2 regions of the Bacillus paramobilis genome follow, and region 1 is predicted to be linked to the other one. Evidence: riboswitches for the same ligand, from Rfam matches in the RefSeq annotation. Region 1 holds a riboswitch; the other holds the start of a gene.
The links. Region 1 has a riboswitch for lysine ahead of AABL52_RS12125 (amino acid permease). Riboswitches for the same ligand answer to the same signal wherever they lie in the genome.
Positions count from the first base shown of each region.

Region 2: linked by a shared signal. The riboswitch ahead of AABL52_RS18105 (aspartate kinase) and the one ahead of AABL52_RS12125 (amino acid permease) in region 1 are both predicted to bind lysine.

Region 1 covers NZ_CP151108.1:2,350,877-2,356,084, forward strand. Annotated here, with positions in the region: gene AABL52_RS12115 (DNA alkylation repair protein) at 92-862, opposite strand; gene AABL52_RS12120 (iron-sulfur cluster biosynthesis family protein) at 895-1,200, opposite strand; gene AABL52_RS12125 (amino acid permease) at 1,314-2,780, opposite strand; lysine riboswitch at 2,893-3,085, opposite strand; gene AABL52_RS12130 (GNAT family N-acetyltransferase) at 3,472-3,921, shown strand; gene AABL52_RS12135 (sulfite exporter TauE/SafE family protein) at 3,961-4,971, opposite strand; gene AABL52_RS12140 (VOC family protein) at 5,069-5,208, shown strand, end outside.
Region 2 covers NZ_CP151108.1:3,555,451-3,560,658, reverse strand. Annotated here, with positions in the region: gene asnA (aspartate--ammonia ligase) at 1-562, shown strand, start outside; gene AABL52_RS18115 (helix-turn-helix domain-containing protein) at 701-1,138, shown strand; gene AABL52_RS18110 (VOC family protein) at 1,333-1,788, opposite strand; gene AABL52_RS18105 (aspartate kinase) at 2,135-3,364, opposite strand; lysine riboswitch at 3,563-3,749, opposite strand; gene AABL52_RS18100 (DoxX-like family protein) at 3,941-4,849, shown strand; gene AABL52_RS18095 (DUF4166 domain-containing protein) at 4,853-5,208, shown strand, end outside.

The DNA of each region.
Region 1 (5,208 bases):
AGGAGGGGAATTACGTTTGTTATTGCTTTATTCAAAAGAAAGAAACGCTTATGCTTCATTTTTGAAGTATAAGCGTTTTTGTTTAAAATACTCAAAAAGAAAAATCTTTTGGTAAAGTATCATTCTTTATCACTGTTCTTAACCCATGTTTTATAATCCAAGGGTTAATCGGAAGTTTGCTATCCCGTAATTGCTGCAACCATTGAAAAACGAGTTCTCTATCTTCTTTCGTAATATCGTTAATATGATTGGCTACTGATTTTTGGACATATTTAGAAGGATCATTCATTAATGGTTCAAGAAGTTGTAAATTGTTCTTAAAGTCACCTTTCAGTGCTCCTATTTTTTTAGCCCAAGGAAGTCTTGGTCTTGTACCTTCGGAAACTAATCTCCTAATGTGGCTGTTTTCGTCATGAAGCCACTGTTGTAATATGTCTAGTGTGTCTTCATGGTATGTTTCAAGAAAAGGACGAATAGCATATTCAGCAGTATTCCTTTTTGTTATCTCATACATGGCATGAAAAGAGGATTGGAAATGGTTAAGTCCATATTTTTCAACGTATTTTGCAATAGGCATGTACATATATCCGTTTGTAAATGTACCTACTTCTGTTGTGTTTTCTGGTCCCAATGTTTTCAGTAAAGTATGTATTGCTCCATTAAAATCTTTTTGTAATGCAGTATGTAATTCATCTGCTATTACTTCTATACGCTGCTTTAACTCTAAATTTTCAACTTTACATGTTACAGAATCTACAAAGATACATTTAGAGAAAGTAGGATCGTGTTTACAAATAGAATCAGCCATTTTTTCTACTAATTCTTCATTAAATAAAAATTTTAACGGAACATATTTACCCATTTTTTCACCTCATTGATAAGATAAAACAATTTCTATTTTTTAATCGACAACCCATAAACTAAAGTCTCACTCGGAGTCGTAATACTAAAACCTGTCGTCTTATAATCAAGTTTCACCGTATCACCAGTGTAGTCTTTCGTGAATGAATCCATTTGTACGATAAGGTCTGCATCTTCATATACAACATCATCTGCATCATATGTATCCCAAATTAAATCCACATCAACGAAAATACTACAAGAGTTTGTCATTGTCCCTCTAATGCGAATGATCTTTTTGTCTTCACGTTCTAATCTATGTATAGCTGCTTTTGCTTCATCAGTAATGCGAATGTTCATGGTATCCCAACCTTTATGTATATTTCCTTTATTATTGCAAAAACAGGAGAAATAGGGAAGGGAGAAGCATCGGAATAAAAAACGAGCAAACAAATTTGTTTGCTCGTTTTACTTTATTTTAGTTCACATTTATCAAGTGGAATCACTTTCGTTTTTTTCGTAAATTTATATCCTAACCATAGTACTAAAAAGAGTGGTAAACCGATGTAAGAAACGAGTACGCCGTTCCAATCGATTGCTTCGCCCATAAATGCGCCGTAGTTTTGACCTAAAATGACGATGACACAAAGTGCAAATGCGAAAATTGGACCGAACGGGAACCATTTTGCTCTATATGGTAAGTCTTTTAAATCTTTTCCTTGTGCGATATATGCTTTACGGAAACGGTAATGACTAATTGCAATTCCGACCCATGCGATAAAGCCAGACATTCCAGATGCATTTAATAACCAAATGTATACAACGCCGTCACCGAATAAAGAAGCAATGAAAGCGATACTACCAACAATTGACGTTACGATTAATGCGTTAACAGGTACACCGCGGCTGTCTAATTTGCCTAAGAATTTTGGTGCTTTTCCTTGGCGAGCTAAGTCCCAAAGCATACGAGTTGATGCATACATTCCAGAGTTACCAGCAGATAGTACTGCCGTTAAAATAACAGCGTTCATAACAGAAGCAGCAAAAGCAACGCCAGCTTTTTCAAAAATAAGTGTAAATGGACTTACTGTTACATCACTTGCAGCAAGGCTTTCTGTTGTATAAGGAATTAATAAACCGATAACGAGAATCGCAAGAATATAGAATAAAAGAATACGCCAAAAGATAGAACGAATCGCTTTCGGAATATTACGCTCTGGATCAGATGTTTCACCAGCAGCAACTCCTAATAATTCAGTACCTTGGAATGAGAAACCAGCTGCCATAAATACACCGATAATTGCCATGATACCGCCATTAAATGGTGCATCTGCAACAGTGAAGTTTTTGAAGCCAACAGTTTCGCCACCCATAATTCCAAAAATCATCATGAAGCCGACAATTAAAAAGATAATAATAGTAACTACTTTAATAAGTGCAAACCAATATTCAGATTCACCAAACCCTTTAACAGATAAATAGTTTAAAAGGAAAATAATAGCTAAACATAATCCGCTCCAAATGAGGGAAGGGGTATCTGGGAACCAAAATTTCATAATTAATGTTACAGCAGCGAGTTCAGCAGCAATTGTAATGGCCCAGTTATACCAATAGTTCCATCCAAGTGCAAAGCCAAGGGACGGATCAACAAATTTTGTTGCATATGTGCTAAAAGATCCGGTAACAGGCATGTAAGCTGCGAGTTCAGCTAAGCTTGTCATTAAGAAATAAACCATAATTCCAATTGCAGCGTATGCGACTAGTGCACCGCCAGGACCAGCTGAATGGATGACACCACCGCTGGCAAGAAATAGTCCGGTACCAATTGTACCACCGAGAGAAATCATTGTAAGGTGCCTTGATTTTAAACTACGTTTTAATTCACCTTTTCCATTTGTAGTTTGTGTTTCAGAGGTAGTTTGATTTGTTGCGCTATTCATGTTCAACACTCCTTTTCTTGTAAGATAGGAAGGAACGGGGGAGAAAAATACAAAAAACCGCCAAAGGAATTTGGCGGAACGTTTCACAAATAACCACCCCATCATACCCTTCCGTTAAGATAGCACCCCACGTTTACACGGTAATTTTGTAAACGTGACAGTTCTGTTCCTTTCGGAGACAGCCCCAGCTCATATTTCCAGAGAAGAAATATAAACTTCGGCAACTTTTCCTTTCAAACGGAGTCGGTGACATTCTCTGTGTCTCGTCCGTTTTACTCATAAAAGTCGCAACCTCTACCTCATCGGATTGATGAGGATTTGATATATTGCTAAGATTTTTAATATATGGCAATTGTAATGACTTTCTGAATATATTGCAAGATATTTTGTTAGGAAAAGTCAAAAAATATCGGTTATTGTATAGGAAACGCTTGCAAAACTCCACCCGAACCTACTGTTATGTAACAAAAAATAAAGAAACAAATTGTTATACAAATGTTTCGCAAAAAATATTGAAAAACCCTTTAAAATTAAAAGAAAATTCAGAAAATATAATTCGACATAACTAACAAAAGAGGATTATTCCTTAAATTCGTTTCAAAGAATAAGTATAAATCTGATGAATAGAATGAATATTCTCTTTATTTCTGGTAAAATTGAGGTATTGTTTAATTGAAAAGGGGAAATCAATATGAAATTAGAAACAGAAAGGCTCTATATAGTGCCGTGTACAGAAGAGCGTATTCACGTTGCTAACGAGCAAGGATATAATAGTGGTCCACATATTGTAGGACATGTAGAAAATGTAAAACAAGATGCGGCTTTATTACCTTGGGGCGCGTGGTATGTCATTCGAAAAGAAGATGACATCGTTCTAGGTGATATAGGGTTTAAAGGGAAACCAAATGAGGAACATACAGTAGAAATTGGTTACGGATTTATTGAGAAATATTGGAATAAAGGATATGCGACAGAAGCTGTAAGTGAACTAATAAATTGGGCTTTTCAAACAGGAGAGGTAGAAATGATTATCGCGGAGACACTTCTTGAAAATGAAAGCTCGATTCGTGTATTAGAGAAATTACATATGAAGAGAATTAGCAATACAGAAACGATGATTAATTGGAAAATAGAAAAATAAAAAATACCGCCCGAAGTATATCAGGCGGTATTTTTATCGTTATGGTAGCATTTGTTTTTGATCATTCGGATATCCGGCTGTCGGTGCGTTAGAACGCTTGGAATGATTACGAACAGCAATGAAAATAGAAATAATAACGACAAGACCAACTGCTACGTAAGAAAGTGAAATAATAGTTGGATCCACTTTAAATGTAGTAAGCAGTGTACGAATGTTTGTAAAGATTATAAGGCCCCCAACTAATACGCCAAGTAAATGAGAAGGAACGATGCGTACTAACCATGCAGCGATTGGTGCTGCAACGATGCCACCAAGCATGAGAGAAAATACCCAAACCCAACTTACTTGTTCCCAGCCAAGTGAAATGAAAAAGCCGATTGTTGCTGCGAGTGAAACAGGAAACTCACTCGTATCTACAGATCCGATAACTTTTCTAGCTTCATTTCCCCTTGCCAAAAGCACAGGTGTTGTAATTGGGCCCCAGCCACCTCCACCTGTTGAATCAACGAATCCTGCGAATAAGCCAAGCGGAACAAGCTGTTTAGCTGACATACGTTTATTTGAAGTGACAATTTGTTTTTGAATGATGAATCGTAATAAAATATAAACCCCTAAAGTAAATAAAAATATGGAAATGTACGGTTTAATTACATCACCAGGTAAATTGCTTAAAAAACATGCCCCAATAAATGCGCCAATTGCTCCTGGTAATGTAAGCCTGGAAACGGTATATTTATCCACGTTTCCAAATTTGATGTGTGATGCACCAGAAGCAGCAGTTGTAACAACTTCAGCTAAATGAACTGATGCAGATGCAACGGCCGGAGCAATACCAAACATTAATAAAAGTGAGGTAGATGTTACCCCGTACGCCATTCCAAGCGCTCCATCGATTAATTGAGCGAAAAATCCGATAATAGCAAAGACAATTAATTTCTGCATAAATAATCCCCCTGTAATAATAAATGAAAAAGACACTTTTCCCGTATGAGAAAAGTGCCTTTGGTTTTTCCAATCAGCAATAATTAAATTTGTTTTATTATAATACATATTAATCGTATAAATCAACTAGGTTTTAAAGTTTTTGAATTGAATGAAAGAAAAATAAAATATACAATAAAAGGATGGAGAGAAGGGGGAGAAAGACATGTTACGATTTGATCATCTCGTACACGCAGTACATGGTACACCGGAGGAAGCGGCAAACCAAATGCAGGAGCATGGATTTCATACTGTAGTAGGCGGAGAGCATACTACTTGGGGTACTTGGAATAGTTTGTGTTATTT
Region 2 (5,208 bases), 1.2 Mb from region 1:
TTATGGAATATTCAAAGATTTAGAAGATCACTTATTTGAAAAATATCCGTTCCTTGGAAAGTATTTACCAGAAGAAATCGTGTTTGTTACTTCTCAAGAACTAGAAGATAAATATCCAGAATTAACACCGAAAGATCGTGAACATGCGATTGCGAAAGAACACGGTGCAGTTTTCATTATCGGAATTGGTGATGCACTTCGTTCAGGTGAAAAGCATGACGGACGCGCAGCTGATTATGATGATTGGAAATTAAACGGTGACATTTTATTTTGGCACCCAGTATTACAATCTTCATTCGAATTATCATCAATGGGAATTCGTGTTGATAGTAAATCACTTGATGAACAATTAACGAAAACAGGTGAAGACTTCAAACGTGAGTACGATTTCCATAAAGGTATTTTAGAAGACGTTTTACCATTAACAATTGGCGGTGGTATTGGACAATCAAGAATGTGCATGTACTTCTTACGTAAAGCACATATCGGTGAAGTGCAATCTTCTGTATGGCCTGATGATTTACGTGAAGCTTGCAAGAAAGAAAACATTCATCTGTTTTAATAGAAGCGAGAGAGGATAGCTCAAAGAGTTATCCTCTCTTTTTTATTGTGTAAACGAATGGTTTACAGTGAATTTTACTAATGGTTTCTTTCTTCTATATCTCTTTTTGTGTAATAATTTGTTAAAGGAGGGGACGTTATGAGCTTAGGAGAACAGTTAAAAAAACTACGAGAGTCAAAGGGATTTTCACAAGAGGATATTGCTAAAAAGATTGGTGTAACGAGGCAAGCGGTATATAAATGGGAAAATGATAAAAGTTGCCCTGATATTGAAAATTTAATTTTATTGAGCGAATTGTATAATGTTACGCTCGATGAGTTAATAAAAGGGAACCGAAATTTAAAAGAGAAAATACATATTGATGAAGATGAGGATTTTGAGAAAGAGAATGAGTTTGGTTTTTATATTGGGTTTGGTTTGTTAATTGTGAGTGCTTTCGTTGATTATGAAGGAATGCAAGAGATTTTATTAGGAATTGCACTATTCATGATGGTTTTTTACTCTGACGTGAAGAAAGTTATTTTGAATGAGTTCCAATCGTTTTTTAATAGAAAAGATATATATGATAAGAAGTGAGAAGAGTCCGTTATATTTCCTAGGAAAGAGTATAACAAGTAATTGAATTGTTTTATACTAATTTTGGGATGTTGATAGTATGTTAAAAAGTTCAAACAAGCATAACCCCGTTCTAAAGCTAGGACGGGGTTGAAAATCTAAGCTTTATTAAGCGTAAAGTTCTTTCAAATATTTTTGCTTCAGTAAAACATTACTTATTTATTACCGAGTTCTTCCGCTAAACCGATTAAAATTCCTTCCGTTCCACGAATGTAGCAGAGTCGATACGAGTCCTCGTACTGAACTACTTCGCCAACGAGCTGAGCACCATGCTTCTTAGTAAGTCTGGATACCATTTCGTCAATGTCTTCAACGGTGAACATGACGCGTAAATAACCGAGGGCATTTACAGGAGCTGTCCGGTGATCTGCAATAGTAGGTGGTGTGAGAAATCGAGAAAGTTCAATTCGGCTATGGCCATCTGGAGTCACCATCATAGCAATCTCTACGGACTGAGAACCGAGTCCAGTTACGCGACCAGCCCATTCACCTTCGACAGTAGCGCGTCCTTCGAGTTTTAATCCAATCTCTTCGAAGAAAGAGATTGCGTTATCAAGAGATTCTACAACGATGCTGACATTATCCATTCTTAGTAATCTGTTGTTTGCCATAGTCTTTATCTCCTTTATATGTATAAATTTATTATCTAACTATCCTCATAATTATACTAAAATCTCCTATAAACAAAAAACACCTTGTCACAGTGTAGGAAAAAATGACAAGGTGTTTTCGGGTATAGAATAAACATTTTGTTAACAAACAAAACCTCGGAAACCTTCTACTACTGATATACGCATGAACTTTATTTCGTGAATGCTATTATTGTAAGAATTTGGTAATGTAGTTTCTATTCGATAATATAACTTCGACTTCCCCGCAAAATATTCCCATCCTATTTCTATTAATATAGGAAGGAAATAGATTTATATAATTTATTTTAAGTTTTACTGGTGGAAATTAACTCATCTGCACTAAAGGCTCAATTTTCGCCATAAATGATTGATGCAGTGCCTCGACACCTGTTACTAAATGAAGGCGGTCAATAACAACTGATACTTTAATTTCTGATGTACTTACCATTTTAATATGAATATCTTCTTCTTTTAAAGTAGTGAACATATTCGCAGCAACACCTGGATTAGAGACCATACCAGATCCTACAATTGATACTTTTGCTAAATGATTTTCATATTCTACAGATTCATATTGTAATGTTTCTTGATGTTGTTCTAATACCTCTAATGTTTCTTTTAAATCATTAGAATGGATTGAGAAGGAGAGATGAACAGTTCCTTCATTTGTAATACTTTGAATGATGATATCTACATTAATATGTGCCGCTGCTAATGTAGAGAAAACTGTTGAAAGTGCACCTTGTTCCAAACCTTTCATTGTGACGCGTGTAATATTATCTTCAAATGCAATACCTTTAACGATTGATTGTTGTTCCATGTTACATTCTCCTTTTACAATTGTTCCATTTTCTTGTTCCATACTTGAGCGAACTTCTAACATGACATTATGATTTTTAGCAAATTCAACAGCACGAGGGTGTAATACACCAGCACCGAGATTCGCTAGTTCTAACATTTCATCATAAGAAATTTCATCTAATTTATAAGCATCTTTTACAACTCGTGGGTCCGTCGAATAAACACCGGTCACATCCGTGTAAATATCGCATTTTTTTGCTTTCAGTGCAGCAGCTAATGCAACAGCAGTTGTATCAGAACCACCGCGGCCAAGCGTTGTAATTTCATGGTTTTCACTGATTCCTTGGAAGCCAGCTACAATAACAATCGTGCCTTCAGTAAGATAAGACTGAATTCGATCTGTATGAATGTCAGTAATCCGTGCACTGCTATGTACAGATTCTGTCGTAATACCAGCTTGCCATCCTGTTAATGAAATTGCGTTATAACCTTTTGCTTGTAGTGCCATCGTTAATAATGAAATAGTTACTTGTTCTCCTGTAGATAGAAGCATATCCATTTCACGTTTACTTGGATTTTCTGTAATAGCGTTAGCAAGTGCGACAAGTTCATCTGTACTTTTTCCCATTGCCGAAACGACAGAGACGATACCATGTCCTCGTTCATATTCTTCAATAATTAAATTTGCTACATGTTGAATACGCTCAGCACTTCCGACAGAAGTGCCACCAAATTTTTGTACAATCGTTTCCATTACGAATTCCTTCTTTCATCCATTTTTAAGAATAGATTAGGACATATATAAATCCCAACATTCCTGTAGTTACCAGAAAAAACAAAAAACACCATCTCAAATAAGTGAGGATGGTGCTGTTACAGGAAAAGGGAAACAGAAAACGGAGCTAATAAAAAAACCGCCAAAAAAGGAATATCATAAAAATGATATCTCTTTTTTGTAGATAGCTCTTCATACATACACTTCTGTACATATGACAGTTCTGTTTCTATTCGAAAACAGCCCCAATCGATAAATGCAGAGAAAATTATCGATTTCGGCAATACTTCCTTTCATCTAATTTCATAGACATCTCTGTGTCTCCATTAGAATAATCATAAGTATCGCAACCTCTATCTCACGTTTTAGGCGAGAGTGTTTGATTTATAAAGTTGTTGGTAACATTTGTTTTATAATAATTTAAATTTTTCGGGGAATCAAGTGTTTTGTATAAATTTTAAAAATTCTTTCTTTTCTTAAAGGAGTTTGTGAAAAGTGTAGCAAAATAAATTCATAGCATGTACATTAAATTTATAGTGCACTGGAGGTGGAAGAATGAAGGGGAAAAAGCCTATTTATGTTTCGGCAGAAATGAAAACGACAATGGAGAAATTATGGGAATATACGCAAGAACCAGATATACATACAGAATGGGATGCTCGTTTTACGGAAATTTCATATTTAGAGAAAAAAGAAGGAGAACCACAGAAGTTTTTATATAAAACAAAAATTGGATTTGGACTTGAAATAGCTGGTGAAGGGGAATCGATAGGTGAAATAAGAAAAGAAATAGGTGAACGTATTTCTTCTTTAAAATTTTGGACAGACAATCAATTATCACTTATTCAAATAGGGCGTGGTTATTGGAAGTATACCCCCCGTAAAGAACACATTCATTTTGAGACACAATATGATTATGATACGAGGTTTGGTCGTATAGGGAATGTAATAGATTTCTATATGTTTCGGCCGTTATTAGGTTGGGCGACTGCTTGGAGTTTTGATGCTTTAAAGTTATGGTTAGAAAAGGGACTTCATCCTAGATTACTAATTAGAAGAACAATGACATATTGGCTCGTGTGTTTATTAATTGCCTTTGTATGGATGTATCAAGGGATAGTGCCGAAACTAGTGTTTACTCATTCAGAAGAAGTAAAAATGTTGTCTGTGACAATTGGTTCAACTGCACATAGTATTTTTCTAGTTAAAATAATTGGATTGCTAGAAATTATTTTTGGTGTCCTATGGCTGTTGCCATTTCCAAAACGAAAAGTATTTATCGTACATATTTTTATGTTAATAGCCTTAACGATAGCGGCGGGTTTTACGAATATCGTAAGCTTTACAGAGCCGTTTAATCCAATTACATTAAACGTTCTACTTATGGGGTTATCGATTGTCGGTTATATAAATAGTTCTGATTTACCGAGTGCAAAAAATTGCAAGAGGAAGAGAAAGGAATAATGTATGGCTAATATGTATGAAAGACTATTAGGGGGTTCTTATAAAAAACTTCATCCGAAATTACAGAAACGCTATGAGATCACGGAAGAAAATAGCTTTACTGGAGAAGGAGAAATGGATGAAATTTACGGTGGTTCTTTTTTCGTAAAATTAATATTAAAAATTGCATCGAAGTTTAGAATGTTTTTCTCTGAGCGGGGGAAGGAAGTGCCATTTACAATACATAATACCGCTGAGCGAGATGAACATGGAAATGAACTAGTAAGGTGGAATCGTACTTTTTATTTCCATAATAAGAAAAGATATTTTAATGCCGTTATGCAGTTGGATGGAGAGAATAATGAAATTGTAGATTGTTT